3 regions of the Amycolatopsis sp. VS8301801F10 genome follow, and region 1 is predicted to be linked to each of the others. Evidence: riboswitches for the same ligand, from Rfam matches in the RefSeq annotation. Region 1 holds a riboswitch; each other region holds the start of a gene.

Region 1 (9,877 bases):
GGACCTCGACGAGCACGATCCGCAGCCCGTCCGGGTCGGCGATCCACGCCTCGTCGGTGCCCCACGGTTCGCGCCGGGCCTCGCGCACCGGTTCGACCCCGCGCCCGGCCAGTTCGGCCAGCGTCGCCGGAAGATCGCGGACCTGCAGGAAGAGGTTGACGTCCGGACCGGGCCCGGCCTCGCCCTCGCCGACCACCTCGATCGACCCGCCGCCGGCGAAAAACCGCGTGCCGCCAGGGAATTCTCGCTCGATCGCGAGGCCGAGGACGTCGCGGTAGAACGCGGTGGACACCTCGTGGTCGCGGGGGTGGATCAGCACCCGGCTGCTCAGTACGTCCATGGCTCCTGCCTACCCGAGCCGCTCAGGCGACCGCAATCGCGGCGATCCCGGCCAGCACGACCAGCGATCCGGCGAGCCGGCGGACCGCGTTGCGCTCGCGGAGCACGAGCCAGGCGGCGACCCCGCCGAAGACGATCGACAGCTCGCGCGCCGGAGCGACGAGGCTGACCGGCGCGATCCGCAGGGCGTACAGGACCAGCAGGTAGCTGGCCGGCGAGGCGAGTCCGACGATCAGCACCTCGCGCCGGTGGTCGCGCCACAGCCGCTTGATCTCGGACCGGCCGCGCACGGCGGCCGGCGCGAGCAGGATGCTCTGGCCGATCGCGCCGCCGCCGAAGTAGACGAGGGGAGGCACGCCGAGCGACGTGACCGAATGCGCGTCCCAGAGCGTGTAAGCCGCGATGACCACGCCGGTGGCGACGCCGTAGAACACCCCGGCGCGCCGGGCTTTCGCGTCGCCGGTGCTGCCGCCGAGGCTGATCACCAGGACGCCGGCGACAACCAGGAAAGCGCCGATCAGCCCGAGCACCCCCGGCCGTTCTCCCAGCACGGTGACGGCCACGAGCACCGAGACCAGCGGGCCGGTGCCGCGCGCCAGCGGGTAGACGATCGACAGGTCGCCGACCTCGTATCCGCGCTGCAGCACGATCCCGTACGCCACGTGCAGCACCGCAGTGCCCCCGGCGGCGAGCAGCCAAGTCCACTGTGGACGTTCCGGTTCGACGGCCAGCGCTGCCGCGATCACCGGGAGCATCGCGACCGCCGAGACCGTGTAGTACAGCCAGACGAACCGCGGACCGCCGGAAACCCGTTTGGCGGCGAGGTTCCACCCGGCGTGCACGACCGCGGCGACGAGAACCATGGCGAGGGCAGTGGTGTTCATCCGGACCCCTTCAGGTTTTCAGCGCACGCTGAAGACCGGGTCCTCCAGGCTTTTGTCCCGTCAGATGAACGGCAGGGCTCGGCGCCCCGCCGAAGGTGCCGCTCGGACCAGGCCCGCCCGCCCTCGTTGTCTTCGCGACCCGCTCCGCGGGACCACGGGCAGGCGACGGAACCCTAGGCACTACCGAAACCCACCGTAACGGAGCCGCCGCCGGGATGCCGCGCGATTTCCGGCTCCGGGGCCCTCGCCGGGGCCGCGAGCAGGGCTGTTAAGATTTCTGACTGTTGCCGTGCGGCATTCCGTCAGGGAGGAAACCCGGCTGGTCCCTCGGGGTCGGCTTGGAGCCACACGAACGCGGCAGCGACCTTCACCGAGTGAAAGAGGAACGCCTCCATGGCCAACATCAAGTCGCAGGTCAAGCGCATCACGACGAACGAGAAGGCGCGGCAGCGCAACCTGGCGATCCGGTCCTCGGTGAAGACCGCGATCCGCAAGTTCCGCGAGGCCGCCGAAGCCGGCGACAAGGACAAGGCCGTCGAACTGCAGCGCGACGCCGCTCGCAAGCTCGACAAGGCCGTCACCAAGGGCGTCATCCACGCCAACCAGGCCGCGAACAAGAAGTCGGCTCTCGCGAAGCGCGTGAACCAGCTCTGAGCGCAGTCTTTCCGGAAGGCCCGGCGGCTTCGGCTGCCGGGCCTTTTCCGTGCCCTGGGGACGCGGCCGCTGCGGATCCGGCCGGGTTCACCGGGTTGCCGACGGCTTCCGCCGAGCGGTCCCGTCGGCTGGGAGGCAGGGGTGCCCTTCGGCCGCAACCGCATAGCCCCGGCGGCGTTCACTGGCTTCCGACGACGACGCCCTCAAGACGGTCCCGCCTGGAATTCAGCAGCCCCGCGCCCACAACCACAGAGCACTGCCAGCGTTCACCGGCTTTCCCGCGACGACTCCGCCAAAGCCGTCCCGCCGGGAAGTCAGCGGTCTCCCCTGGCCGCGACCACGTCGAGGACCGCGCGCTGCAGGGCGTAGTTCGCATCCGCCGCCGCGCCCTTGACCTCGGCGTTCAGCCTCGCCACGACGCGCATCGCGGTCGCCAGGCCGTCCTGGCCCCAGCCGCGGGCCTGGCCCTGCGCCTTGCGGATTTTCCACGGCGGCATGCCCAGTTCGCCCGCCATCTGGTTCGGGTTGCCGCGTCCGGCGGCGGACACGCGGGCGATCGTGCGCACCGCGTCGGCGAGCGCGTCGGCCACCAGGACATGCGGGACGCCCAGCTGCATCGCCCACTGCAGCGACTCCATCGCGGCGGCCCGATCGCCGGCGACGGCCTTTTCCGCCACCGCGAAGCCGGTCACGTCGGCGCGTCCGGTGTGGTAGCGGCGGACCGCCTGCTCGTCGACGACTCCCCCGGTGTCGGCGACCAGCTGCGTCGCCGCCGAGGACAGTTCGCGCAGGTCCGAGCCGACCGAATCGAGCAGCGCCATCAGGCCCGCGGCGTCGATCTTGCCGCCTGACCGGCGCACCTCGTTGCGGACGAACGCCTCGCGCTCGGCCGGTTTGGTCAGCTTCGGGCATTCGGTGATTTCCGCGCCCGCTTTTTTCAACGCGCCCGGCAGCGCCTTGGCGGCCTTGCTCCGGCCGCCGCCGCTGTGCACGACGACGAGGACGATGCCGTCGGCCGGTGCCTTCGCGTAGGAGAGGACCGCGTCGGACAGCTCCTGCGAGATGTCCTGCGCCGACTCCAGCACGATCACCCGCCCCTCGGCGAACAATGACGGGCTGACCAGCTCGGCGAGCGCGGGCGGTGTGAGATCGGACACCCGCGTCCGCGTCAGGTCTGCCGTCGGGTCCGCGGCCCTGGCCGCGTCGAGGGACGCTCGCACAGCCCGTTCGATGAGCAGTTCTTCCTCGCCCGTGACGAGGTGCAGCGGCGCGGGTGCGGTGGTCACCCGGCCATCTTCTCACCCGGCCCGCGAACCGTCCGCTCCGGTGATGTGGGCCGCCTCCGTGGCACGAGCTGATCGGGATGTCGTACGGTGTAGCCGAGGACGCGCCCGCCGGCGCTCCGACAACCGAATACCGCTCATCCAGAGGGGCAGAGGGAACGGCCCGACGAAGCCCCGGCAACCGGCGTACAGCCTGTCATCCCGCGATCGCGGGGTAGCTGACGACCACGGTGCCAATTCCGGCCCGCTTCGGCGGGGCAGATGAGGAAAGGAACCTCGCGATGACTGCAGCCCTCAGCGCCACCTCCGCCAACAAGACGCTCGACCTCGGTCCGGCCGTCGAACTGGTGTCGAAGGAAGAAGGGCACCGGCAGCCGCTCGCTCCGGAATTCGTCTCCGTCGAAGACTTCTCGCCGCTCGAGGTCGCCTACGACTTCGGCCGCGTCCGCCGCGAGGACATCGAGGCGGGCCCGCGCAACATCTGGCGCTACAAGAAACTCCTTCCCGTCCCCTCGACCGTCGAGGAGACTCCGAACACCGAACCCGGCTGTACCCGGCTCGTGCGCGCCGACCGGCTCGCCAAGGAACTCGGCCTCAAGCGCGTGTGGGTCAAGGACGACACCGGCAACCCGACGCACTCGTTCAAGGACCGCGTGGTCGCCGTCGCGCTCGCGGCCGCCCGCGAGTTCGGCTTCGAGGTCCTCGCGTGTCCCTCGACCGGCAACCTGGCCAACGCGACCGCCGCCGCGGCGGCCCGCGCCGGCTGGCGGTCGGTCGTGCTGATCCCGAAGAACCTCGAGCGCGCGAAGATCCTCACCACCGCGGTCTACGACGGCGACCTGATCGCCGTCGACGGCAACTACGACGACGTGAACCGGCTCGCCACCGAGCTGGCCGCCGAGCACCCGAAGTGGGCGTTCGTGAACGTCAACGTCCGCCCGTACTACTCCGAGGGCTCGAAGACGCTCGCCTACGAGGTCGCCGAGCAGCTCGGCTGGCGCATCCCCGAGCAGATCGTCGTGCCGATCGCCTCCGGTTCCCAGCTCACCAAGGTGGACAAGGGTTTCCGCGAACTCGGCCAGCTCGGTCTCGTGGACGCCAGCCCGTACAAGGTGTTCGGCGCCCAGGCCACCGGCTGCTCGCCGGTCTCCACCGCGTACCGCAACGGCCACGACGTCGTCCAGCCGGTGAAGCCGGACACCATCGCCCGCTCGCTCGCGATCGGCAACCCGGCCGACGGCCCGTACGTGCTCGACGTGGTCAACCGCACTGGCGGCGCGATCGAGGACGTCACCGACGAAGAGGTCGTCGAAGGCATCCGGCTGCTCGCGCGCACCGAAGGCATCTTCACCGAGACCGCGGGCGGCGTCACCGTGGCGACCGCGAAGAAGCTCGTCGAAACCGGCAAGCTCGACCCGGACGCCGAAACGGTCCTCCTCATCACCGGCGACGGCCTCAAGACCCTCGACGCGGTCGAGAACCACATCGGCCCGAAGGCCACCGTGCCGCCGTCCGCCGAAGCCGTCTCCAAGGCGCTCGGCTACTGACGCACCGGCCCGGGGTCCGCCGCACTACCGCGGCGGACCCCGCGGCTCGCCTCGACGCGCCACCGCCGGACCGCTTGCTCCGGGCAGGACGGCGGTGTCACCGTCCACATCGGTCCGGGCGACCAGCACTCCCATCGTGCCGAGAACGTCCACTGTGGACTTGCTCGGATGCCCGTATCCGTTGCCCGCGCCCACACTGATCAGCGCCGTGCGCGGCCGCACCGCCGCGAGAAACTGCGGCAGCGAATACCTCGAACCGTGATGCGGCACCTTCAGGACGTCTGCTCGCAGGTCGACGCCCTCGGCCAGCAGATCCGCTTGCGCGGCCAGTTCGACGTCTCCGGTCAGCAGAACCCGGCCGGCGTCGGTGTCCGCGCGCAGGACGACCGAACTGTTGTTGATCATCGTGCCGTCCTGCAATGCCGGTGCCCGGGTGGTGGCGTAGCGCGGACCGAGCACCTCCAGCGCCAACCCCGGCCACTCCAGCCGTTGCCCTTCGCTCAGCTGCGCCAACGGCACGCCACGACGCCGCGCTTCGCCGGAAACCGACTGCCATGCCCACGCCGGAGCACGCCCTGGCCCGACCGCGATCGCGCCTACCGCCCGTCCGTCGAACACCGAGGCGAGACCGCCGATGTGGTCCGCGTGCAAGTGGCTCAGCACGAGCAACGGCACCCGGTCGACACCCAGCCTCCGCAGGCATTCGTCGACCGGCCCCGGCTCCGGCCCGGTGTCGACGACCACGGCGCGGCCGGGTTCGGCGGTGGCCAGGACGAGCGCATCCCCTTGTCCGACATCGCATTCCACCATCGCCCAGCCGTCCGGCGGCCAGCCAGGCATCAGGACTTTGGCCGGGACCACCGTCAGCAGCACGACGACCAGCCCGATGGCCACCAGCAACCGGAGCCGACGGAACCGCGCCGCCACCACGACTACGACCACCAGGGCGGCCGCACACAATCCGCCCCACCAGCCACCGGGCCAGGACAGCGCCGCACCAGGCGCTCGCGCACCATGCCGGGCGACTGTGAGCAGCCACCGGGCTTCCGGATCGGCCAGATGGATCAGCACCTGCCCTCCGCCTGGCCACCACGGCCCGACGACTGTTGCCAGCACGCCCAGCACCGTGACCGGCGCGACCACTGGTGCCGCAAGGACATTGGTGACGACCGAGACGAGGCTGACCGTGCCCGCCATCCCGGCGATGACTGGCGCGGTAACCACGAAGGCGGCTAACGGCACGGCGAGACCTTCGGCGTACCCGGGCGGAATCCCCCTTCGTACCAACGAATCTGCCCAGCGTGGCGCAAGCAGGACCAGCCCTGCCGTCGCGAGAACCGAAAGTGCGAAACCGAAATTTCCCGCCATCGTTGGGTCCCATGCCACCAGAACGCACACCGCGAAGGCCAAGGCGGGCAGCGCTGAACCGCGCCGTCCGAGGGCAAGCGCGAGCAAGCCGATACCGCCCATCACACTGGCCCGCACCACGCTCGGTTCGGGACCCACCAGCACGAGGAACCCCGCCAGACAGGCACCGGCCGCCGCGGCGGACAACCTCGGGCCTGCGCGGACCAACCGGCACAGCAACAGAACGGCTCCGCCGACGATGACGAGATTTCCTCCGCTCACTGCCATCAAGTGGGTGAGCCCGGAAGCCTTGAACTCCCCTTCGACCCGCTGCGGCAACGCGCTCGTGTCGCCCAGCACCAGTCCGGGCAGGAGGCCCGCTGGTTCCTCCGGGAGGATCGCGCACAGCGAATGCAAGCTGTTCCGCAGAGCCGCGGCGGCGCGCTGCCACCAGGGTGCTGGCCCGATACCGACTGGCGCGGCACGGACGGAGAGGACCGCGGCGGTCAGTTCGCCGCCGCGTGCGGGCAGGAGGCGACCGGACGTGGTTACCTGCTGGCCGGGCAGCAACCCGCTCCATCCCGCGACCGGTGCCAGCAACAGCACCCGGCCGGTCGATTCGACTGGCCGACCGTCCACTGTGGCCGTTCTGACTTGCGCGGGAATCGCCACTGACCGGGTGCCGGCCTGTTGGTCGGCATAGCCAGCTTGGTGGATTGAGCGCGGCCGCTCGCTGATCTCGACCCGCAACGTCGCTGTGCCGCCTCGGGTGGCAGCGGCTCCCAGCGGGTCAGCTGCTGCGTCGTGGATACGCAGGGCGGTCGGTACTGCGGCAACGAGCCCTACCAGCAGCAGCGCTCCCCCGGCACCGAGGTATCTGGCGCGGCCGCGCGTGAGCAGTACGACGGCACCGACGACCGCGGCGGCTCCGACCACGGTGGCGACCCACCAGCCGAGCTGCAGTCCGGCCAGAGTGGCCGCCCATCCGGCGACGGCGGCGGGGACGAGGCGGAAATCGTGGTCCCGTCGCGACTTTTCCTCGGTTTCCAGTCTCATCCGACGGTCACCTGCTCGCGGAGCTTCTCGAATTTGCTCTCGCCGATGCCGTCGACGTCGCGAAGTTGTTCGACGCTCGAGAATCCGCCGTGCTGGGTGCGCCAGTCGGTGATACGGCGAGCGGTGACCTCGCCGACGCCCGGGAGGCTGTCGAGTTGCTCAGCGGTCGCGGAGTTCAGGTCGATCTTGCTGGCCGCGGCTCCGGAGCCGACCGGTGCCGCCTGGGCGGCTGGGACCCCGACTGCCAATTGCTCGCCGTCGGCGAGTTTGCGGGCGAGGTTCAGCGTGGTCAGGTCGACGCCTGGGTTAGCTCCACCAGCTGCGCGGAGGGCGTCGGCGACACGGGACCCGGACGGCACGGTGACGAGTCCTGGCGAACGCACGTGGCCTACCACGCTGATTACCAGGTTCTCCTTGGCTTTGGACGCGTGCGGCACTTGCGCGCGGACGGTCGGGAGCGGCGGGGCGATCTCGGCTGCGGGTGCGCGGCCGAAGATTGCCAGGCCTCCGGCGATGACGGCGGCAGCGGCCAGCAGGGCCAGGGCGAAGATCATTCCCCGGCGGCCCAGAAAGCCGGGCAGGCCGGTCGATCCGGGGAGCCAGCGGCGGGCCAGGCGGTCTTCGGTGTGTTCCGGCAGCCAGCCGCGGACCAGTTTTCCGCCGGGCACTTGGCTTTCCGGCAGGGCTGGGTTGTCGGCAAGTGCGGACAATCGTGCTGTGCGGCCCGGTGTCCGCAACACCGGCGTACCAGCCGCGTCGGGCCCAGATCGGCCGTCCGGGAGCGGCGAACTGTCGGCAACTGCAGACAGCCCAGCGTCCGTGCCGCCTGCGCCTGCCAGCAGGCGACTGTCGGCGACCGCGGACAACGAAGCCTCCTCGTTCGGCCGTCGGCCGCGCACCGTCCGGCCAAGGGGCAGCCAGCGGCGTGCCGACCGGCTGCCGGGTCCGGCGGCATGCGGGATCGCGGCCAGCTGGTCGGCCAGCCAGGTGAGCCTGACGTTGACGGGAGTGCCCTGGCCTCGGGCGGACTGCTCGAACACACGATCGACGCTAGGCGTTGGCCGGCCCGGCGGCGAGAGGGTTCCGCGCGATCTGTGGACAACCCGCCCCTTGGGGACAACTCGGCCGTCATCGCCGGTGACGCGCCCGAGTCTGTCGGGGTACGCGGTCATACTGGCGGGTTTGGCCCGCGGCGCCGGTGATCGAAAAGCGTTCGCGCCCGCCGCCGGGCATCCGCTAGACGTGGTAGCCAGCCGTCGAACGAGAGCATCCCGCCGCCGTGGACCACACCGACCTGACCTTGCGCCCGATCTCCGAGCCGGACGAACTCGATCTCTTCTGCCAGCTCGCCGACGATCTCGCGGCTCGGCGGCGGAGACCGGAATGAAGGTGGGTCGCGCCCCGAGGCGGCGAACTCGTTGCCAGGGCTGCGTGGTGGGGCCGTGCCGAGGAGTCAGAGCCGTTTGTGCTGGGCGCTTTCGATCTTGAGGACGTGCCCGTCGGCGCGCGGCTGCTTCCGACCGCGATGGCGGAAGCAGCCGCGGACAGAAGGCCGTTCTACCACCGGATGATTCTCGCCGAAGGCACTCGAATCCTTGCCGCACAGGAGGTTCCTCGCGTCCGAGCGGCGACCGCGTTCCGGCACGCGGGATACGTCAATTTCGAACGCGCGATCACCATGGCCTGGCAGTGATCCGAATGGAGCCTTGGGAACGCGCGGTCGCCCACGTCGCCGCGTTGGCGACCGGCAGCCGGGCCGATCCGGCGTGGCGGGTCACGCTGCATTTCCACCCGGACCGGCTGGTCGACGGGGTGCCGATCCTGGAACGGATGGCCCGAGACGGCCGGTACCGCTCGCAGTTCGAGACCGGCGTGAGCAACGGCGGGCTGACCGCGCATCCGGGAGGAGACCGCTGGCGCTGGGAAAGCCGGTTGTTCGGCGGCGTCTACGACGAGGCCGCACCGGCGCACCGGCCGAAATACGGGTCGCTGAATTTCCGCGGCCGGAAGGCGGGCGGCTCGCCGAGATTCGGCTCGGCGCATCTGCGACTCGCCCGGCACACGATGTCGCGAACGACTTTCAGTTCTCGATCCATCCTATCGAGGGACGGAAATCGAGACAGCGGCACGAAAATTAGGCCCGGTCGAATGGCACGACGGGTTCCGGATCACCGCTGAAGAACTGCTTCGACACCCCGATTACCGCGGTCCGGAGTTCACCGCGCTCGGTGCCGAACTCGCCGAGAACGGGCGGCTCGACCCGCGCATTCTCGGGAAAGCCGCTGGTCACGACGAGCAAGACCGCAAGCACGTTTGGCACCTGCTCGCCCGGTTCGGCAACCGGGAACTCAGCTAGCTCGCTGTACGACCACGCCGAGCACGCCAGGTCCGGTGTGCGCGCCGATGACCGCGCCGATCTCCGACACCACGCATCCTCCGGCGCACCCCGGGATCGCTTCCTCGAGCCGGTTCGCCAATTCGACGGCCCGCTCCGGCGAGGCGAGATGGTGCACCGCCAATTCGACCGGTCCGGTGCCCGCCGCCTGCACGGACAACTCGACCAGACGCCCGATCGCGCGGTTCATCGTGCGCACTTTCTCCAGCGGCAGGATCCGGCCGTCGGACATGTGCAGCACTGGTTTCACCGCCAGCGCGGTGCCGAGCAACGCCGCGGCCGAGCCGATCCGGCCGCCGCGGCGCAGGTGTTCCAGCGTCTCGACCACGAACAACGTCGACGACCGTTCGGCGGCTTCCGTCGCCGCTGCTT
Region 2 (9,877 bases), 1.7 Mb from region 1:
AAGGACTTCGAGCAGCGTCGTCTTGCCGCCGCCGTTGAGCCCGACGACGCCGATCCGCTGCCCCTGCGCGACCCCGAGGGAAACGTTGTCCAGCAACGGCTTCACGCCGTAGGACTTGCTCACCGATTCCAGGTTGACCAGGTTGGCCATCCGGATCCTTTCCACTGTGGACTATTGATTCAGGCGTGCACGCGCGGCGGCGCGTTGCGCGGGGCGTCGTCGCCGCCCACCACGCGCGCGCCGGGCACCGGGCCGTGCGCGACCCGCACCGTCCGGCACACTCCGGCTCCGGAGAGTTCGGCGGCCACCTCGACCGCGGTTTCCGCGTCGGAGCACAGGAACGCGCAGGTCGGCCCGGAGCCGGACACGCATCCGGCCAGCGCGCCCGCGTTCACCCCGGCACGCAGCGTGCGGCGCAGGCCGGGCCGCAGCGACACCGCGGCCGCCTGCAAGTCATTCCCGAGCAAGAGGGCGAGCTGGCGAGGATCTCCCGACGCGAGCGCCTCCACGACCGGCGTGTGCGACCCGATCCGCGGCGGCTTGCCGTCGGCGCGCAGCCGGTCGAGTTCGCCGAACACCTTGGGCGTGGACAGGCCTTCCTCGTCGAAGGCCAGCACCCAGTGGAACGTGTGCCGCGCGAGCACCGGCACGAGCTGCTCGCCGCGGCCGGTGCCGAGTGCGGTGCCGCCATACAGCGCGAACGGCACGTCGCTGCCCAAGCGGCCGGCGATGGCGGCCAGCTCGTCGCGCGTGACGTCGAGCTTCCACAGCGACGAGAGCCCGACCAGCGCCGCCGCCGCGTCCGCGCTTCCGCCCGCCATGCCGCCGGCGACCGGAATGCCCTTGCGCAGCACGATTCGCACCTTCGGCTCATCCGCGTCCGGCCGTCCGGCGTAGGCGGCCAGCTCCCGGGCCGCGCGCCAGGCGAGGTTGGCGCCGTCGGTGGGCACCGTGCGCTCCCCCTCGCCGTACACCTCGAGCCCGGGCTCGTCGGCGGCCGCGACGGTCACCTCGTCGGTGAGCGAAAGCGCCTGGAAGACGGTGACCAGCTCGTGGAATCCGTCCGCCCGCAGGTCTCCGACGGCCAGGTGCAGGTTGACCTTGGCCGGGACCCGGACGGTGACTGGTGGTGGAACTACGGCGAGCACCCGTCCAGCCTACGTGGCTGGCCCGCGCCAGGTCCCGCCAGGAGAAAACGTCGGCACGGAAGTTCCCCCGGTCGTCGCCGCGGAGTGGCCGGACGAGCTAATTTGGAACTACTTTGTAACTATGCGCGCGCCCGAGGTGAACCTGTCCGAGCTGTCCCTGCACCCGCGCCGGGTGGTGGAGCGGCTCGAGGCCGCGCCGAGCCGTTCGGTGCGGATTCGCCGACGGGAGAAGGACAAACCCGATCTGCTGCTCGTCACCGCCGAGCGCGCGGAACAGGCGGTGGCCGGGTTTTCGGCGACCGTCACGCTCCTCGTGAAGCTGATGCGGCGCAGCGCCGAGACGGCCGCGCTCGCCGCCGAGGCGCTGCCCGCCGCGTTCCCGTGGGCGCGGTACCTGTCGACGGAAGAGCTGCACGCGTTCGCCGGCGAATTGGTCGAGACCTTGGAACGAGCCGAATCCCTCGGCAGCCCGGTGCCGTTCGCCACTCTCGTGGCGAAGTGGAAGCAGACCGCCGAGGCACGCGCGGATCCGGAACTCGCGGCGATCTTGCGCCGGAACGACCACAGTGGACAGTATTCAGGACAGCTGTCCTGAAACTTTGCCCGTGTGTCCTGATTCCTCGGGCGGCGCGTCCCGCGGAGACGGCGAGGGCCGCCCCATCTGGATGGGGCGGCCCTCGAAAAACGGTTCGGCGTAAGGGAAATCAGGCGGCGACGACGCTCTGCGGCCCGCGAGCCGGCTGGATCACGTGCGCGCCCCGGTCGGAGATCCAGGACAGTGCGGCGTCGGCCCGCTCGCCGCGGACGCCGAGGCGGAACCGGGCGATCGGGGTGTCCCCGACGCGGGTGAGGCCGCCGCCGATGGTGGCCAGCTCCACGTCGAAGCGGCTGGCCGCCTCGGGCAGCAGCGCGCCCACCGACGCGAACCCGATCAGCACGACGTCGACCGCGCGGTCGTACTTCGCGGCCTGGGCGCGCGAGGTCTCGATCGACGGCAGCACCGCCTGCGCCGTCCAGCTGTCCGGCGTCGAAATCAGGTCGAGCACCGTGCCGCGCTCGACGACCACGCCGTTGTCGAGCACCGCGACGTCGTCGCAGACCCGGCGGACGACGTCGGCGTCCGGGGTGGTGACGACGACCGTCACGCCCAGTTCGGCGCGCGCCCGGTCGAGCACGGCGAGCACCGCGCCGGCGTCCTCGGCCGCGATCCCCGCGGTCGGGTCGTCGGCGAGCAGCACGGCGGGCCCGGCGGCGAGCGCCTTGGCGACCGCGACCCGGCGGAGCTGGCCGTCGGTGAGTTCTTCCGGCTTCTGCGCGGCGCGGGCGGTGAGGCCGACCAGGTCGAGCAGCGAGCCGACCCGGCTGCGCCGCTGCGGTCCGTCGACGCCGAGCTGCTCCAGCGGGCTGGCGATGTTGCCGGCGATGGTGCGCTCGGCGATCAGCTCCGGCTTGGTCCCGACGACGCCCAGCTGGCGGCGGATCTCCCGCAGCCGCTTGCCGTCGAGGGTCGCGGTGTTGAGGCCGTCGAGCCGCACGACGCCGCGGTCGGGACGCTCCTGCAGCGCGATGCAGCGGGCGAGGGTCGACTTGCCGGAACCGGACGGACCCACGACCCCCAACAGCGAGCCGGCTTGCACGTCGACGCTCACGTCGCGCAGCGCGGCGACCCGGTTTCCGTGGAAGGGAAAGGATTTGGACACGTTTTCGACAGTGATCACGAAAGGGCTCCAGGCAAACGAGGCGCGGCGGGAGTTTCCGGGCGCGCCAGGCGTCATCGAATTACCGTCCACAGTGGACGGCGCGAGAAAGTGCGGAAAAAACGATCAGGCGATGACCATGGAGCGTCGACACGCACATACCGAGCGGCGACCTTCGTCGACTACGCGCCGGCGGGTCAGCAGGAGCGGGCGGGTGACCCTCTTCATCGAAAACAGCCTCCATCGGTCCTGGCGGTAGCACCTGCCCTGCGGAGGGTGGTTGCTGCGACTTCGGCGAGCCAGGTCTCTCAGTCGCTCGGGATGGACGCTTTCGAGTAAAGCCGATCCCATTGGCTGAACGCAAGCGCGTTGGTGCAGATCACACGTCTGGTGGTGCCCGCATCCCGGGACCCGGCGTCCAGGACCCGGAAACCCGGAACCTCGGTCGCCGAACAGTGCCTCGACCTGCGAAACCCGGGCGGCGGGCCACGGCGGCGAACTAGTTCGTTCCACTGTGGACGATCAGAGAGCTTTGTGGAACAAGAGTTTTCTCGTTGTCAAGTGGTCGCTTGACGCGGGGCGCGCGGCAGGGCTGCCCGCGGCCGAAGCGGGGTCGAGATAGGTCAGGGAAGCGAAGCACCTTCGGGCGGCACCGCTGAACAATCGGGGTGCGGAGCACTCAAGCTCCCCCGAATGCCGAGGGGGTGGCGAGGCGCTCGGCACAGGTGGAGGGCGGTTTCCGCGGGCCGCGCGCGATCACCGAGAGTAGCTGTCTGTCCATGAAAGCCCCACACTCAGCGACGACGCAAGATCATCGGACAACACAGTGAAACCAGTGGCTCGCATCCGGAATACCTGCCGCGAGGCCGCCGTTAGAGGTCACAACGCACGGGGAGTTCCGCGACTGGGGAGGTGCTCGCGTTGCCTTGCTGCCACTGGTATCGCTTCTTGGACGCGAAGTAGGCCACTGGAATCCCGACCAGGACTCAGGCGAAGGAGAACCCCGCGACGTACGGGCCGCCGACGAGCTGGGCCTTGCGGCCGAACCTAGCCCGCCGTCGCGGACGGGGTCCCGGTCAATGACCGGCAGCCGCGATCCGCGCGAACGCGTGCACGTCCAGCTGTTCCCCGCGTGTCTTCGGGTCGATTCCCGCCTCGGCGAGCAGCTCGCCGGCCCGCTCGGCGGAACCGGCCCATCCGGCCAGCGCCGCCCGCAAAGTCTTGCGCCGCTGCGAGAACGCGGCGTCGACCACCGCGAAGAGGCGGGCGCGATCCACTCCGGCTACCGGGTCGGTCCGGGTGAACGAGACCAATGCGGAATCGACGTTCGGCACCGGCCAGAACACCGCGCGCGGCACCGCGGCGACCTTCCGCGCCGGGCCGTACCAAGCGAGTTTCACGCTCGGCACGCCATAGGTGCGGCTGCCCGGCCCCGCGGCCATCCGGTCGGCGACCTCGGTCTGGACCATCACGAGCCCGCTGCGCAGCGACGGCAGCTCGGCCAGCAGGTGCAGCACCACCGGCACCGCGACGTTGTACGGCAGGTTCGCCACGATCGACACCGGCTCAGCCGGGAGGTCGGCGGCCCGCACCCGCAGCGCGTCGGCTCCGACGACCGTCAGCCGGTCCGCTGCCTCCGGGGCGCGCTCGGCGACCGTGCGCGGCAGGCGGGCGGCCAGCACCGGATCGATCTCCACCGCGACGACCTGAGCGCCCGCGGCGAGCAGGCCCAGCGTCAGCGACCCGAGCCCGGGTCCGACTTCCAGCACGACGTCCCCCGGCCGCACGCCGCCGAGTTCGACGATGCGGCGGACCGTGTTGGGATCGTGCACGAAGTTCTGCCCGAGCTTCTTCGTGGGCCGCACATCGAGTTCGTCGGCCAGCCCGCGGATTTCGGCAGGCCCCAGCAGTTCCACCACCGGACGAGCCTACCCAGCGGCGACGCGGCGGACGAAAACAGGCGGCCGGGAGCGCGAGGCTCCCGGCCGCCTGCCGGAAAATCAGAGCGTGCTCAGGCCTTGTAGCCGCAGCCCCAGGCGCTGTAGCCGCCGCGCGCGTCGCGCACCCGCTCGGCGATCGCGATCTGCTGCTCCCGGGTGGCCTTGTCCGCGGTCGGGGCGTACTGCCCGCCGCCGTAGGCGTTCCAGGTCTGGCGGTCGAACTGGAGGCCGCCGTAGTAGCCGTTGCCGGTGTTGATGGACCAGTTGCCGCCCGATTCGCACTGCGCGATGCGGTCCCACACGCCGGTGTCGCCGATCGCCGGCGTCGGCGGCTTCTTGGTGCCGACCTTGATGATCTTGGCCTTGGCCTCGACGAGGACCTTCTCCGAGACCTGCTCGCGAGCGATCTCCTCGCCGTTTTTCTTCGTGACCTTGTAGGTCACCAGCTTCTTGCCCGGCGTGCCCGGGTCCTCGACGCTCTGCTGGCCCTGCAGCTGCGTCGGGTCGTCGACCTTCTGCACCTCGGGGTCGATGGTCTCTTCCTGGTTGACCATCGACACGCCCATGCGGCTGACGTGGACCTCGGCGCCGTTCTTGAGGCTGACGTCGAGGCCGCCCTCGATCGCGTCGTCCGGGCCCAGGTTCAGCTTCAGGTCGGAGACGAGCTCCTTGGTGGTCACCGCGTTGGTGCTCACCTGGCGGGGCGCGTTGGTGCCGTCGAAAAGCGTGATGTGCTTCAGGGTCTTGACCTGGACGGTCGAGCCCTCCAGCGGCAGTTCGCCGGACGACGGCATCGACGTCCACGCGCCCTGGGAAAGCATGCTGCCCATGCCGAGCTGGTTCATGGCCTCGCCGAGCGTGGTCGCGCGGACCCAGGAGGGCCGGGACACGCCGTCCACGACGAGGTTCAGCTGACGGCCGCGCTCGAGCTTGATGACGCCGCCGTCGCCGACCGCCGCCTGCGGCGAGGGCGAAAGCGCGTCGTGCTCGCCGACCGACAGGCCCGCGTCCTCGAGCACCTCGCCGACGGTGCCGCCGAAGCTGTGCACGGTCTGCTGGTGGCCGTCGACGTCGACGGTGATGCTCTTGTTCATCGCGAGCGCCGCCGCGCCGCCACCGCCGACGGTGACCAGCAGCGAGAGCACGGCGCCCTTGAGGAAGCGGCGCTTCCAGGTCTTGGTCGCCTCGCGCAGCCCTTCCTCGACCGCGGCCTTCTTGGCCTGCGGGGAGGCGGTGCGGTCCTGCTCGACCTCGTCCGGGAGGACGAGCGGCGGAAGCATCGTGGTTTCCGCGTTGATGAGCCGGATCAGCTCGTCCACGTCAACGTCGATTTCCGACATCAGCGCGTCGGCGTCCGGGCCGAGCGCGGCGAGCACGTCCTGCTCGGTCACGCGGAGTTCGTCGGAGAAGTCAAGCTGCCCGTAGGCGGTGTCCTCGAGCTCGCGGTCGAGCACGGCCACCGAAGATTCGGAGGAGGAGAAGTACGCCGTACCCGCGTCAAGACGCGAGTCATCCTGCCGACTACCAGTCACCGGGTCGTTCCCTTTCCCAAGACACCGCGCGTCGTGCGCGCGTCGTCCTTCGTTCGCGACGCGCCCTCGGGCGCGCCTCTCAAGTCCGACACCCCCAGCCAGCGCCATCGTCACGGTTCCGAGTCGTACCAACCCCGGTTCCGCTTCCCCGACGTGCACTGACGTGACTGGTGGGCGTATCAGCCGGCTTCGCTGCGCGATACCGACCGGCACGATCACGGGACAGTAACGGGTGTTGGCAGGTTGCGCAAACACCCCCCGGAGTGTCGTGACTTGCGTCACTCATCAGGTGGACGAATGCGGGGTCTCGAATGTCGCAATCCGTGCAACCCGTTGTGACACTACGGAATCACGCAGGCAGCCGATATGCGCGTTCGGCAGTGGTCCGGACCGCTTCGGCCACCTCGTGGACGGCTTCGCCGCGAAGCTGAGCGAGGAACCGAACGGTATAAGCAGTGCAAAACGGCTCGTTCGGCCGCCCCCGGTAGGGATGAGGCGTCAGAAACGGTGCGTCAGTCTCCGCGAGAAACTGCCCGCGCGGCACGATCCGCGCGGCCTCGTGCAGCCCGCGCGCGTTCTTAAAGGTGACAGTGCCCGCGAAGGACAGGATGTAGCCCTTGTCGATACAGCGGCGCGCGATGTGCTCGTCGCCGGAGAAGCAGTGGAAGACGACCGTCTCGGGCGCACCTTCCTCGTCGAGGATGCGAAGCACGTCCTCGTGCGCGTCGCGATCGTGAATCATCAGCGCCTTGCCCAGCCGCTTCGCAAGATCGATGTGCCAGCGAAACGCGGCTTGCTGCGCATCGTGCGGCGAGTAGTCCCAGTAGTAATCGAGCCCGGTCTCGCCCACCGCGACGACCCGCTCCCCCCGCGCCAGACGCTCCACTTCGGACTGTTCGGCAACCCCGAATTCCTTGGTACGAGTAGGATGAATCGCCACCGCGGCGAACACCCGCGAGTCCCAAGTGGACGCCTCCGCAGCCCACCGAGCAGCAGCGAGATCATCCGCGACAGTGACCACCCGAGCAACCCCAGCCCGCTCGGCACGATCAACCATCTCGGCAACGTCGGCGGCAGTCTCCGCACCACACGCGTCGAGATGAGTGTGCGCGTCAACCACCGTCACCGGCAGCCGATCAGGAATCGGGGGAAGTTCGCGCTTCTCGTCACCCATAACCCCAAAGCTACTGCGCCCCCAGAACCGCAGCCGACGCACCCAACCAGCGAGGCACCCACACCTCCCCCGCCCCCGATACAAAGCCAAAAACACGGCGCGGGGGTGCTTGTCAAGGCATCTTTCCCGCCTTGACAAGCACCCCCGCGCCGTAGTCACACTAAAAAATCGGGGTCCCCGCCTCCACACCGAGGCGCAATGTCGCCGCCAGGCGACGAGCCGCCCCCGAGACCTCAATCAGTAACGATAGGAGCCCACTCCGGCCCAGTCTCCCCCAACTTCGGATCCAGCTTCGCGAACAACGGAGTCGGCTTCTCCAACGGCCGCCCAACCTCAACCGGCTTCGACTCCCACTTGGCCTGCTCACTGGCATAGTCCCCGGTGAGGATGGGGTTGATCCGATCCGGCAGGTCAAGATCCTCAACCTCCCGAAGCTCAGGCTGCGCAGCCCAAACCCCGGTCCCGCCAAGCGCCTCGTGCACCTTCTGCGCCGAATGCGGCAGGAACGGCGTCAGCAACGTATTGGCGTCACTGACCACCTGCAACGCCGTGTGCAACACCGCATCCCGCCGATCCGGATCGTCCTTGAGCTTCCACGGCTCCTGATCCGACAGATACCGGTTGGCCGCGGTAACCACCCGCATCGCCTCAGCCGCCGCCAGCTTGAACCGCGACCGAGCCAGATGCCCCCCGGCAGTCTCGAACGCCTGCCGGGACAACGCCTTCAACTCCTCATCCGCGGGCGCAGGCGCGGTAGGAGCCGGAATCGCCCCATTGTTCTTGTGCGCCATGGAAATCGACCGGTTGACGAGGTTCCCCCACTCGTTGGCCAGCTCGAAGTTGGTCCGCCGCACGAACTCGTCCCACGTGAAGTCCGTGTCCTGCGTTTCCGGCCCGGCCACCGAGATGAAGTACCGCAACGCGTCCGGCCCGAACTCCCGCAGGAAGTCGTGCACGTAAATGACGGTCCCCCGGGACGTGGAGAACTTCGACCCGCTCATGGTGAGGAACTCGCTGGACACGATCTCGTCCGGCAGGTGCAGCTTGCCGTACTTGCCCGGCTCGCCGCCGCGGTCTCCCGCCCCGTTCTGGCCGAGCAGCAGCGCGGGCCAGATCTGGGCGTGGAAGGTGATGTTGTCCTTGCCCATGAAGTAGTAGGCGCGTGCGTCCGGGTTGGTCCACCACTCCTGCCAGGCGTCCGGGGTCCCGTTGCGCCGGGCCCACTCGACGCTCGCCGAGAAGTAGCCGATGACCGCGTCGAACCAGACGTAGAACCGCTTGAGCGGCTGGTCGCGCCAGCCGTCCAGGGGGATCTTGACGCCCCAGTCCAGGTCGCGGGTGATCGGCCGCGGCCGCATGTCGTCGATCAGGTTCTTGGTGAAGTTGAGGACGTTCGGGCGCCAGTCGGTCTTGGTGCCCAGCCAGTCGCCGAGGGTCTGGGTGAACGCGGGCAGGTCGAGGAAGTAGTGCTCGGTCTCGACGAACTTCGGCGTCTCGCCGTTGATCCGCGACTTCGGGTTGATCAGCTCGGCCGCGTCGAGCTGGTTGCCGCAGTTGTCGCACTGGTCGCCGCGCGCGCCGTCGTAGCCGCAGATCGGGCAGGTGCCCTCGATGTAGCGGTCGGGAAGCGTGCGGCCGGTGGACGGGCTGATCGCGCCGCGGGTGGTCTTCGGGACCACGTAGCCGTTGCGGTTGAGCGCGAGGAAGATCTCCTGCGTCACCGCGGCGTGGTTGCCGGTGGTGGTGCGGGTGAACAGGTCGTAGGAAAGGCCGAGGCCGCGCAGGTCCTCGTCGATCTGGCGGGTGTACTTGTCCGCGGTCTGCTGCGGGGTCATCCCCTCTTTGTCCGCCTGGACGGTGATCGGCGTGCCGTGCTCGTCGGTCCCGGACACCATGAGCACCCGGTTGCCGGCCATTCGCTGGTAGCGGGAGAAGACGTCGGACGGGACGCCGAATCCGGACACGTGGCCGATGTGGCGGGGGCCGTTGGCGTAGGGCCAGGCCACCGCAGTCAACACAGGGGTGCTCATACCTGTTTAGCCTACGGATGCGCTCCAGGGCGTTTTCCGGACGGTCGGGGAAGGGAGAGCCGGTGTCGGCGACGCGTCTGCTGGTGCTCGGGGTCGTGCGGATGTTCGGCCGCGCGCACGGCTACCAGGTGCGCCGCGAGCTGCTGTCGTGGTCGGCGGACAAGTGGGCGAACGTCCAGCCCGGTTCGATCTACCACGCGCTCAAGAAAATGGCCGCCGAGGACCTGCTGGAGAAGGTCGACGTCGAACCGGGCGACGGGGGTCCGGACCGGATCGCCTACCGGCTTTCGCCCGCGGGCGAGCAGGAGTTCCAGGTCCTGCTCTCGAAGGGGCTGTCCGACCCGGGCGCGAGCAAC
Region 3 (9,877 bases), 650 kb from region 1:
CTATACGGCGCGGGGTTGAAACCTGCTGTTTCGTCGGTCGATTTCCCCAGGCGGAGGTCGCCCCGGCTGAGAGACGAGATGATCTCCGCTCGGGGAGCTGGCCGACAGCGCGGGCCTGGTGCTTATGCGTCCGCGCCGACCAGCCGGGAGATCTGTTCGATGCGGGTGGCCAGCCGGGCCGAGTTGACTCCGTCGCCGGACTCGCGGGCAGCGCGTAGTGCGGAGCGGGCCGCGTCGAGGTCCCCAGAGCGCGCGTATGCCTCGGCGATCCAGGTCCGGTACAGGGCGACTTCCCGGGCGTGTTCCGGTGCGTAGGCGTCGACGGCGTGGGTGATGAGAGGTTCCGCGCGTGCCGGTTCGCCTAGTTCGATGAGGCAGCGTCCGGCCATTACGTCGATTTCGTTCCGGTCCAGCCAGTACACCCATTCCGGTTCTTCTGTGTCGGTGCTGCGGGCGGCGTAGGCGTCGTCTACGGCGTCCAGGGTGCGGCGGGTGCCGTCGGTGTCCCGAGACCGGGCGGACGCCCACGCGACCCGTTCGAGCAGCAGTGCGCGGACTATGGGGGTGGCGTCGCGGGCCCCGGCGACGGCGGACCGGGCGAGCAGGGCGGCGTCGGCCGGGTCGCCGACGTTCGCCATCTGGTAGCTGAGGCTGGAGAGGAGTTGCCCGGCGAGTGCACGGTCGCCGGCGTCACGGGCGGCGGACACGCCGGACAGGTACACGTGCTGTGCTTCTGCGTACTGTCCGGCGTCGCTGGCGACCCATCCGGCGAGCTGCGCGAGTTCGCCGACTGCGGTGAGCAGGCGGCGGCCGGTGTCCTCGTCGTAGCTGGCCTCGTTCACTACCCGTTCGGCGTCGGCGAGTTCGCGGCGCACGAGCGGGATGAGGTCGCCCCCGCCGATCACGTCGTCGAGGTGGCGCAGCTCGACGACGCGTTCCTCTAGTTCGGTGGCGAGGCTGGGGCCGACGCGTCGCCCGGCGGCCGTGTGCCGGGCTGCGGGAGTCTCGGACACCAGCCATTCGTGCGCGATGCGCAATGGGTCGTCCGGGGCCCCGTACAGGGCCGTCACGGGAACGCACAGGACGCGGGAGTAGGCGACTACGTGTTCCGGGCTGATCGTGCGTTTTCCGGTTTCGAGCAACCCGAGCAGCGGCTTGCTGAAGTGGGTGCGGGCGGCTAAAGCCGCGAGGCTCATCCCCGCGTCGGTGCGTGCGCGCCGGAGCCGTGCTGCGAGGTCGTCCATCCGTCACCCCCTGTGCTCGCCATTGACTGTAGACGACGGTAGACGGCAAACGTCTGTTCATCGGTCCGGCTGGTCCCGAAGGTAGAGGGCATGGGCTGGTACGGACGCGAGGGACGGGCGATGACCGCGCGAATCATGCTGGGGAGACCTTCCGCGCACGGTCCGCGAATCGGCTCCGCACCGGCCGGGTTCCATGCGCGGCAACGAATGAAGTCCGCTGGACTGTAGTGGTCCCGGCGGCGGTCGCCGGGTTTTCGTTGGCACGCAAGGCAACGGATACAACCAGATCGGAAGGATGTTCGCATATGACTGTTGCGGTAGGGGACTTGACCGGGCAGGGGCTCATCCCGGAGGAATTGTTCCGCAGGCTCCGGGCCCGCATCTCGACAGAGAACGTCGTTTCTCTGGAGTACGCGGGACGAATCATGGACCAGGCGCTTGCGTTCCTCGCGGCGTGCGCCCGGACCAGCCGCCCTCTGGCGCCGAGCGAAACCGTCGATATCGGATGGCACACGTTCATTCTGTACACGCACGAATACGCGGAATTCTGCGACCGGGTTTCCGGAAGCTTCATCCACCACGTCCCGAATGACAGAGACGAAATCGGGGACGTTCCGCTCGTCGACATGATGCGCCGGACCACCGGCGCCATCCGGGCGGCGGGGTTCGCGGTGGACGAGCCCCTGTGGTTCACTGGCGCGGCGAAGTGCGCCAAGTGTTCCCAGTGCAAGAACGGGTGCACCGACGACCCGCCGCCGTCTTCCGCGCGGAGCTAGACCGAAGAGGCAGACATGGTCAGCCAGGATTGGGCGAACCTTCCCGCTGCCGTCCGGCGAGCGATCGAAGAACGGACGGGTCCCGTGGCCGCGACGGTTTCCCCGGACAACGGCCGGAACTCCGATTTCCTGGCAACGCTCCAGGCCGCGCACGGCCCTTGCTTCGTCAAGGGCGTCCTGGCTGGCACACGGCGAGCGCGGGCGCAGCAGACGGAAGCACGGGTCGGGGCCCGGCCGAATTCTGCTGCGCCGCGCCTCCTCTGGGAAGTGACCGCCGAGGGGTGGCACGTGCTCGGGTTCGAGGCCGTCACCGGGCATCACCCCAGCCTCGCGCCGGGATCGCCGGACCTCCCGATGGTCGCCGAGACCGTAGCTGCGATGACACGGGAGCTGACCCCGTCCCCCGTCGAACTGGAGCAGTCCATGGACCAATGGGCGTGGTCCGCCCCCTGGCGTCGACTGTCCGAATCGGACCGCGAACTTGACGGCTGGGACAAGGCCCACCTGCCTGAACTGCTGGACTGGGAGCGGCGCGGGATCGAGGCCGTTGACGGAAGCAGCCTCGTGCACGGTGACCTGCACCCGCTCAACATTCTCGTCTCCGACCGCGCGCGGGTTGTCGACTGGGCGTGGTCGAGCGTCGGCGCGCCATGGCTTGACCCGGCGGCGTTGGTGCTGCGGCTCGTCGCCGACGGCCACACCCCGCAACAGGCCGAAGAATGGGCGAACGCGATCCCGGCGTACCGAGACGCCCCCGCCGAAGCAGTGACCGCGTTCGCGGTGCTGGTCTTCGGAATGTGGGCCTACCGCGGCGCGTTCCCCGGGCTCACCGACGTTGCCCGGCAGTACGTCCGGTACCGACTGGCGACTTGATCCGGAAGGCCAGGAGGCAGCGAAAAGGGTGCGTCTGCCGTCCGGATCCCGGCGGTGACCAGCAGGTTTAGCCTGCGAATGAGCAGCCGGGATTCCGAAACAGCCGACGACGCGTCCCGGGCGAGGCCATCTCGCGGAGCAGAAGGCCCACCGTGGACAGCAGGAGAACCGCGCCACCGCTCGCCGGTGATCGGGTCCTTCAGGCGGGCTTTGAGCGCGGCACGTCCCCGACTGGTCCAAAACTGCCCTCCGGCCCGCGGATCAATGACCCGCGGACCGGCGGCGGACGTATAACGACCTATACCCCACCGCGTTGATCACGAATCCGTCCCATTCCCCGAGGTAACGCCCGGTTCCCTCCAGCGATGAGCAAGCTGGGCCAGGGACGCGGGCGGACCGCGTGGGGCGAGGGGGAGGCGACGGTGAGTCCTGCCGGGAAGAAGGGCGTGCTGATCGGGGGCGCGCTGGCCGTGGTCGCGATCGTGGTGGCGGCGGTCGTGCTGCTCAACGGCGGGGGATCGACGGCGGCCTCGCCAGGAACGGAGACGGTCGCGGAGCCCAGCGACCCGACGTCAGCGGCGCGCACCTACCTGCTCGCCTTCGCCGGGAAAGACCCCGACGCCGCCAGCAAGGCCACCGACGCCCCGACGGACGCCTCTTCCGCGCTGCAGGACGCGTGGGCGACGCTCCGGCCCAAGGAGCTGACCGCCAAGCTCGGCGACGTCGGCGCGGCACAGGGCGACAAGGCCACGGCGGCCTACACGATCACCTGGAACCTCGGTCCGAACCGCAGCTGGACGTATGCCGGCAGCCTCGGGCTCGTCCAGGCGCAGGGGAAGTGGCGGGTCCACTGGGCGCCGACCGTGCTGCACCCCAAGCTGGAAGCGGGCCAGCGGCTGGCGATCGCGTCCTCGGACGTTCCGGCGGTGGTCGACCGCGACGGCAAACCGGTCGTCGTCTCCGGCAGCGGCGGGCTGAAACTGGCTGACGACAAGGTGTTCCCGCTGCTCCGTTCGGCGCTCACCGGGCACGGCCAAGCGTCGCAAGCGTTCGCGGTCGAGCGCGTGGACGCCACGGGCAAGAGCCTGGAGACGCTGTTCGGCAACCCCGAAGGCGATCACAAACCGGCCGTCACCGGGCTCAGCGTCGCGACCCAGAACGCCGCTCAGGCAGCGGTCGACGGGTATCGCGGCAAGGCGGTCCTCGTCGCCGTCCAGCCGTCTTCCGGCGATCTGCTCGCGGTGGCGCAGAACGCCAGCGTCACCAACGCGGCGTCGGCGTTCAGCGGCCAGTACGCGCCGGGGTCGACGTTCAAGATCGTCACCGCTACCGCGGCGCTGGAAGCCGGGCTCGTCACGCCGGATTCCTCGGTGCCGTGCCCGCTGACCGACCGGATCGGCACCCGCACGCTCTCCAACGAGGGTTTCGACCTCGGCACGACGACCGTGCACAAGGCGTTCGCGAAGTCGTGCAACACGACGTTCGGCCGGCTCGCGTCGCAGCTGCCCGCCGATGGGCTCGCGAAGGCGGCCACCCAGTTCGGCCTCAACGCCGATTTCGCGATCGAGGGCCTGTCCACCGAGCTGGGCCGCGTCGACCCGGCGGCGAACGCGGACGAGCAGGTCGAGGACGGCATCGGACAGGGAAAGGTGCAGGTCAGCCCGATGGGAGCGGCGGTGCTGGCGGCGACCGCGGCGTCCGGGCGCGCGGTCGTGCCGCGGCTGTGGGAGGGCGGGACCAAGGTCAACACCGGCTACCAGCCGCCGTCCGGTTCGGTGCTGTCGGCGCTGCGCGGGATGATGCGCGAGGTCGTCACCGGCGGCACGGCGACCGGCCTCTCGCACTCCGGTCCGGTGTTCGGCAAGACCGGCACCGCGCAGTTCGGCGACGGCGCGGAGGCACACGGCTGGTTCGTCGGCTACCGCGGCGACCTGGCGTTCGCGGTGTTCCTGGAGGGGGCCAACGACTCCAAACCGGCCGTCTCGCTGGGCGCGAAGTTCCTCGACGCGCTGTAGCGGGCTCGTGAGTGTTCATCACGGTTCTAACCGGGATGGACACTCACGAGGCGACTTTTCGGCCGCCGCCGAACCTTGCCCGCTCTACCCTCGCCGTATGGAAACAGTCGGACTGGCCGAAGTCGCCGCAGTGCTCGCCGATCCGAGCCGCGCGACCATGTGCCTCGCCCTGCTCGACGGCCGCGCCTGGACCGTCGGCGAACTGGCCGCCGCCGCGCGGATCGCGGTCTCGACGGCCAGCGAGCACGTGACGCGGCTGGCCGAGGCCGGGTTCGTCGCGCGGGTGAAGCAGGGGCGGCACGCGTACGTGCGGCTGGCGAATCCGCGGGTCGCGGAGTTGATCGAGCATCTGGCGCAGCATGCCGAACTGAAACGGCCGTCCGGGCTGCGGACTTCGTTGCGGGTGCAGCGGTTGTCCTTCGCGCGCAGTTGTTACGACCATCTGGCCGGGACGCTCGGGGTCGCCTTGCGGGACGGGATGGTCGAACGGGGCCTGATCGACGTGTCGGACGGGCTCGCGCTCACCGACGCCGGACGCGACGTGCTGGCCGATCTCGGCGTCGCGGTGCCGGATCGGCCGCGGCGGCCGTTGCTGCGCGACTGTCTGGATTGGACAGAGCGGCGGGAGCACCTGGCCGGCGCGGTTCCGGCGGCGGTGCTGGAGCGGGCCGTCGAGGCGGGATGGCTGACGCGGGACCAGCAGCGCGCGATCCGGGTCCTGCCGAGCGCGAAGGGGCCGTTCGCCGCGCTCGGTGTCGATCTCGCGACGGTGAGTGCCGCCGAGGCGTCGTAACACACCTGCGCCGTCCCCCGCACCGGTGGTGCGCGCTCGGGAACCGGACCCTGCCTCACTATTCTGGACGCCTGCGGGCGACCGGGAGGGAGGGCCAGAGTGGACGAGCTTCCCGTGCTGCTGGGCGTCGGAGCGCTGGTTCTGGTCGTCTCGGTCGTCGCGGTGCGGGTGTCCATCCGGCTCGGCTTCCCGTCGCTGCTGCTGTATCTCGGGATCGGCGTCGTGCTCGGCGAGGCGGGGTTCGGCATCCGCTTCGACAATCCCGCGCTCACCCAGTCCCTCGGGCTCGCCGCGCTCGTGCTGATCCTCACCGAAGGCGGGCTCACCACGCGCTGGTCGGCGGTGAAACCCTCGCTGGGGCCCGGAATCCTGCTGTCCACAGTGGCCGTGGTGATCAGCATCGCGGTCACCGGCGCGGCACTGCACTGGCTGCTCGGCCTCGACTGGCGGCTCGCCCTGCTGTGGGGCGCGGTCCTCGCGTCCACCGACGCGGCGGCGGTGTTCTCCGTGCTGCGCACGGCCGGGGTCGGCAAACGGCTCGTCGGCGCGCTGGAGCTGGAATCCGGCGTCAACGACGCGCCCGCCTACATCGCGGTCGTCGTGCTCGCGTCCGGCGAGGCCGTCGACTGGTCGCTGCCGCTGCTGGTGGTCTACGAACTGCTCGCCGGCCTCGCGCTCGGCCTCGCGTTCGGCTGGCTGGGCGCGCAGGCGCTGCGCCGGGCCGCGCTTCCGGCGACCGGCCTGTACCCGCTCGCCACGGTCGCGGTGTGCGTGCTCGCGTACTCCTCGGGACAGCTGGCGCACGCGTCCGGCCTGCTCGCCACCTACGTCGCGGGCCTGGTGCTGGGCAATTCCAAGCTGCCGCACCGGTCGGACACCCTGTCGTTCGCCGAAGGGCTCGGCTGGCTGGCGCAGATCGGGCTGTTCGTGCTGCTCGGTCTCTTCGCGTCGCCGACCCGGCTGCTCGAAACGCTCATCCCGGGCCTGGTCGCGGGCGCGGTGGTGCTGCTGCTCGCGCGGCCGCTGTCGGTGATCCTGTCGCTGCTGCCGTTCCGGTTGCCGTGGCGGGAGCAGACGTTCCTGTCCTGGGCGGGGTTGCGCGGCGCGGTGCCGATCGTGCTCGCGATGATCCCGCTGTCCGAAGGCGTGCCGGGCGCGCAACGGCTCGTGGACGCGGTTTTCGTGCTCGTCATCGTGCTCACCCTGCTGCAGGGCGCGACGCTCAGCCCGCTCGCGCGGATCCTCGGGCTGACGAAGGCGACGCAGGCGCACGAGATCGAGGTCGACGCCGCGCCGCTCGACGAACTCGGCGCGGAACTGCTGCAGGTGCGCATCCAGAAGGGGTCGAAGCTGCACGGCGTGTACCTGTCGGAGCTGCGGCTGCCCGCCGGGGCGACGGTCAGCCTCGTGGTGCGCGGCGGGACGGGCTTCACCCCGCAGAAAACGAGCCGCTTGCAGGTCGAGGACCAGCTTCTGGTGGTCACGACCGCCGCCGACCGCGACGCGACCGAACGGCGCATCCGGGCCGTCGACCGGGCCGGCCGCCTCGCCCGCTGGCACGGGGAATCCGGGGCCTGACCCTTCTGTCCTTTGTAGACTGTCGGGTGACCGCCGTCTCAGATCACGAGACGGGGCTGGCCTTCTTCGCGGGTTTTCCGCTATCTTCGGTTCCAGGTCATGAGTGCCAGCGCGAAGCCCCGGCTTGCTGGCCGGCAACCCTCCTACCGCGGTGGGGTGCCCCGGGTGAGGACCAGGCCGGTCGCGCAGTGCGGCGGGCAAGCGCGGGCCCCTCGCCGGGGTCCCCCGGAACGCCGAGGAGGCACCGTCATGACTCTCGCACTCGACCGGTCCACGGAAACTGTTTCTGCTGTTCCCGCTGTCGCTGGTGCCGCGTTGCGGGTCCCGCTGGTCACCGGCGGCGACATCGGCTATGCCAACCTCGACCACGCGGCCAGCGCGCCCTGCCTGGACGCGGTGCGCACGGCGGTCGACGAGTTCCTTCCCTGGTACGCCAGCGTGCATCGCGGCGCGGGCTTCGCTTCGCAGGTCTCCACCCGGTTGTACGAGCGGACCCGGGACGTGCTGCGCCGGTTCGTGGACGCCCGCAGCGGCGACTCGGTGATCTTCACCCGCAACACCACGGACGCGTTCAACCTGCTGGCGAAAGCGTTGCCGCGCAAGACTTCCGTGGTGGTGTTCGACAGCGAACACCACGCGGCGCTGCTGCCGTGGCGGGGCCCGAACGTCCGGCGCGTGCAGCTGCCGCGCACTCGGCTCGCCGCGGTGTCCGTTGTGGACGAAGCGCTGGCGGAATGCCCGCAGGGGCCGCGATTGGTGGTGGTCGCCGGGGCGTCCAACGTGACCGGCGAGCTGCTGCCGGTCGCGGAAATCGCCGCGGTGGCCCGGAAACACGGTGCTCGGGTCGCGCTCGACGCCGCGCAGCTCGCTCCGCATCGCCGGATTTCGGTGCGGGAGCTGGATGTCGACTATGTCGCGCTGTCCGGGCACAAGCTGTACGCGCCGTTCGGGGCGGGCGCGCTGATCGGCCGCAGCGACTGGCTCCGGGCGGCCGAGCCGTACCTGGCCGGCGGCGGTGCGACGAAACTGGTGACCGAGGAAGCCGTGGTGTGGAACACCGGCGAGGAACGGCACGAGGCCGGTTCGCCGAATACCGTTGGCGTGTATGCGCTCGGGGTGGCTTGCGAGCAGCTGGCGGCGCATTGGGATGCCGTTGGTGCGCATGAGGCCGCGCTGCTGGAGCGGCTGCGCAAGGGTCTCGAGAGCTTGCCCGGGTTTGCCGAGCTGCGCTTCTTCGACGCACCGGTGGACCGCGTCGGCACGGTCAGTTTCGTGGTCGACGGATTCGAGCCCGGCTGGCTGGCGGCGGTTCTGTCGGCTGAGTACGGAATCGGCGTGCGGGACGGCGCGTTCTGCGCGCATGTGGCCGCCCGGCGGTTGATCCGTGAAGCCGGAAGCGAGGGCCAGCAGGCGGTCCGGGTGAGCCTCGGGTTGGGAAGCACCGAGGAACACGTGGACCGGCTGGTGCTGGCGCTGCGGCAGATCGTGGCCCGGGGCGCCCGGTGGGAGTACGCGAAGGTGGACGGCCGGTGGGCGCCGGTGGGGGACACGCGGGAGCTGCCCGGTTTCTGTTCCTGATCGAAGGCGACCCGGACATCTTGGGTCCTCGGTTGCTGCTGATCGGCCGCCAAGTGCCGACCAGCTTCGGGAAAATCATCGACTTGCCCGCAGTCGACGAAGACGGCGCACTGCACGTCTTGGAGGTTGGGCAGCAATCCGCCCGAAGAACTGAACAGGGACCACTGCTTGTCCGTAGTCGCCGCCGAGGCGGACTCCGCGACCGAGCGCATCGTCACCTACCTCAACACCAGATACGGGGTGCCGATCAATGTCGTCTTCTTCCGTTATTACCGCGACGGCGGACACGAGTACCTCGCTCGCACCTGGCTGGTCGACGAACGACACCGCCGAGTACGTCGTCCCCGTCGAATGGGTGGCCGTCCGCGATCGGACCGAAGGCTTTTGGCAGAGCGGCATGTTCGCCAATCAGCACAGCGCTTGCCGTCTCAGCAACAAATTCACCATCGACCGGTTGACTGATCATTTCAAACTCGACGACGGGGAACGCGGTTGATGGCGTCGCCGCCGCGGGGGAATGGGCGGGTGGCAGTCGGCTAGGGCGGCCTGCTGCCCGTCGTGGATTTCTCGCGGTTCGGTGCGGGACAGGCCCGCCAGTGTGCCGCCCACAGCGGGAGACAGTCGGTGGGGTCCACGCCGCGGCGGCGCGGGTGGGGATCTCGGCGGGCACGGCGGCGACGGCGAAACCGGCGAGCGCCGCGCGGCCCGGATTCCGGCCGGGGACTGCCGCTGTGACCTGCTCGGGCGCGGTTGTGGACAATGGGGGGGGTGAGCACCGATCCTTCGCCGTCCGAATCCGAGGTCGAGCCGTCTGCGGAACCGCCTGAGCAGGGGGCTGCCGAGGAAACCTCGCCGCTGCCCAAGCGGCGGGTCTGGGTGGTGTTCGCGGTCGCGGCGCTGCTGTGGGCGATCGACCTGATCACGAAGAACCTCGTCGTCGCCAACCTCGAGGGCAAGGAGCCCAAGCCGATCCTCGGCGGGCTGATCTACCTGCAGGTCACCCGCAATCCGGGTGCCGCG

The links. Region 1 has a riboswitch for S-adenosylmethionine ahead of thrC (threonine synthase). Riboswitches for the same ligand answer to the same signal wherever they lie in the genome.
Region 2: linked by a shared signal. The riboswitch ahead of F9C11_RS12175 (methionine ABC transporter ATP-binding protein) and the one ahead of thrC (threonine synthase) in region 1 are both predicted to bind S-adenosylmethionine.
Region 3: linked by a shared signal. The riboswitch ahead of F9C11_RS23145 (aminotransferase class V-fold PLP-dependent enzyme) and the one ahead of thrC (threonine synthase) in region 1 are both predicted to bind S-adenosylmethionine.

Annotation. Positions count from the first base shown of each region.
Region 1 is NZ_CP176065.1:4,205,518-4,215,394, reverse strand. Features, by position in the region: gene F9C11_RS19850 (VOC family protein) at 1-340, opposite strand, end outside; gene F9C11_RS19845 (EamA family transporter) at 363-1,223, opposite strand; gene rpsT (30S ribosomal protein S20) at 1,617-1,877, shown strand; gene holA (DNA polymerase III subunit delta) at 2,192-3,163, opposite strand; SAM riboswitch class I at 3,295-3,428, shown strand; gene thrC (threonine synthase) at 3,442-4,707, shown strand; gene F9C11_RS19825 (ComEC/Rec2 family competence protein) at 4,732-7,110, opposite strand; gene F9C11_RS19820 (helix-hairpin-helix domain-containing protein) at 7,107-8,150, opposite strand; gene F9C11_RS19815 (hypothetical protein) at 8,576-8,803, shown strand; gene F9C11_RS19810 (DUF3626 domain-containing protein) at 8,809-9,288, shown strand; gene F9C11_RS19805 (hypothetical protein) at 9,224-9,466, shown strand; gene F9C11_RS19800 (DegV family protein) at 9,459-9,877, opposite strand, start outside.
Region 2 is NZ_CP176065.1:2,492,643-2,502,519, reverse strand. Features, by position in the region: gene F9C11_RS12190 (ABC-F family ATP-binding cassette domain-containing protein) at 1-150, opposite strand, end outside; gene F9C11_RS12185 (4-(cytidine 5'-diphospho)-2-C-methyl-D-erythritol kinase) at 180-1,148, opposite strand; gene F9C11_RS12180 (hypothetical protein) at 1,270-1,743, shown strand; gene F9C11_RS12175 (methionine ABC transporter ATP-binding protein) at 1,853-2,866, opposite strand; SAM riboswitch class I at 3,083-3,173, opposite strand; gene rsmA (16S rRNA (adenine(1518)-N(6)/adenine(1519)-N(6))-dimethyltransferase RsmA) at 3,922-4,764, opposite strand; gene F9C11_RS12165 (transglycosylase family protein) at 4,857-6,317, opposite strand; gene F9C11_RS12160 (TatD family hydrolase) at 6,667-7,491, opposite strand; gene metG (methionine--tRNA ligase) at 7,725-9,521, opposite strand; gene F9C11_RS12150 (PadR family transcriptional regulator) at 9,584-9,877, shown strand, end outside.
Region 3 is NZ_CP176065.1:4,856,659-4,866,535, forward strand. Features, by position in the region: gene F9C11_RS23115 (helix-turn-helix domain-containing protein) at 123-1,244, opposite strand; gene F9C11_RS23120 (glycine-rich domain-containing protein) at 1,550-2,020, shown strand; gene F9C11_RS23125 (phosphotransferase family protein) at 2,036-2,893, shown strand; gene F9C11_RS23130 (penicillin-binding transpeptidase domain-containing protein) at 3,259-4,908, shown strand; gene F9C11_RS23135 (ArsR/SmtB family transcription factor) at 5,006-5,701, shown strand; gene F9C11_RS23140 (potassium/proton antiporter) at 5,801-7,279, shown strand; SAM riboswitch class IV at 7,375-7,489, shown strand; gene F9C11_RS23145 (aminotransferase class V-fold PLP-dependent enzyme) at 7,529-8,857, shown strand; gene F9C11_RS23150 (hypothetical protein) at 9,108-9,353, shown strand; gene lspA (signal peptidase II) at 9,617-9,877, shown strand, end outside.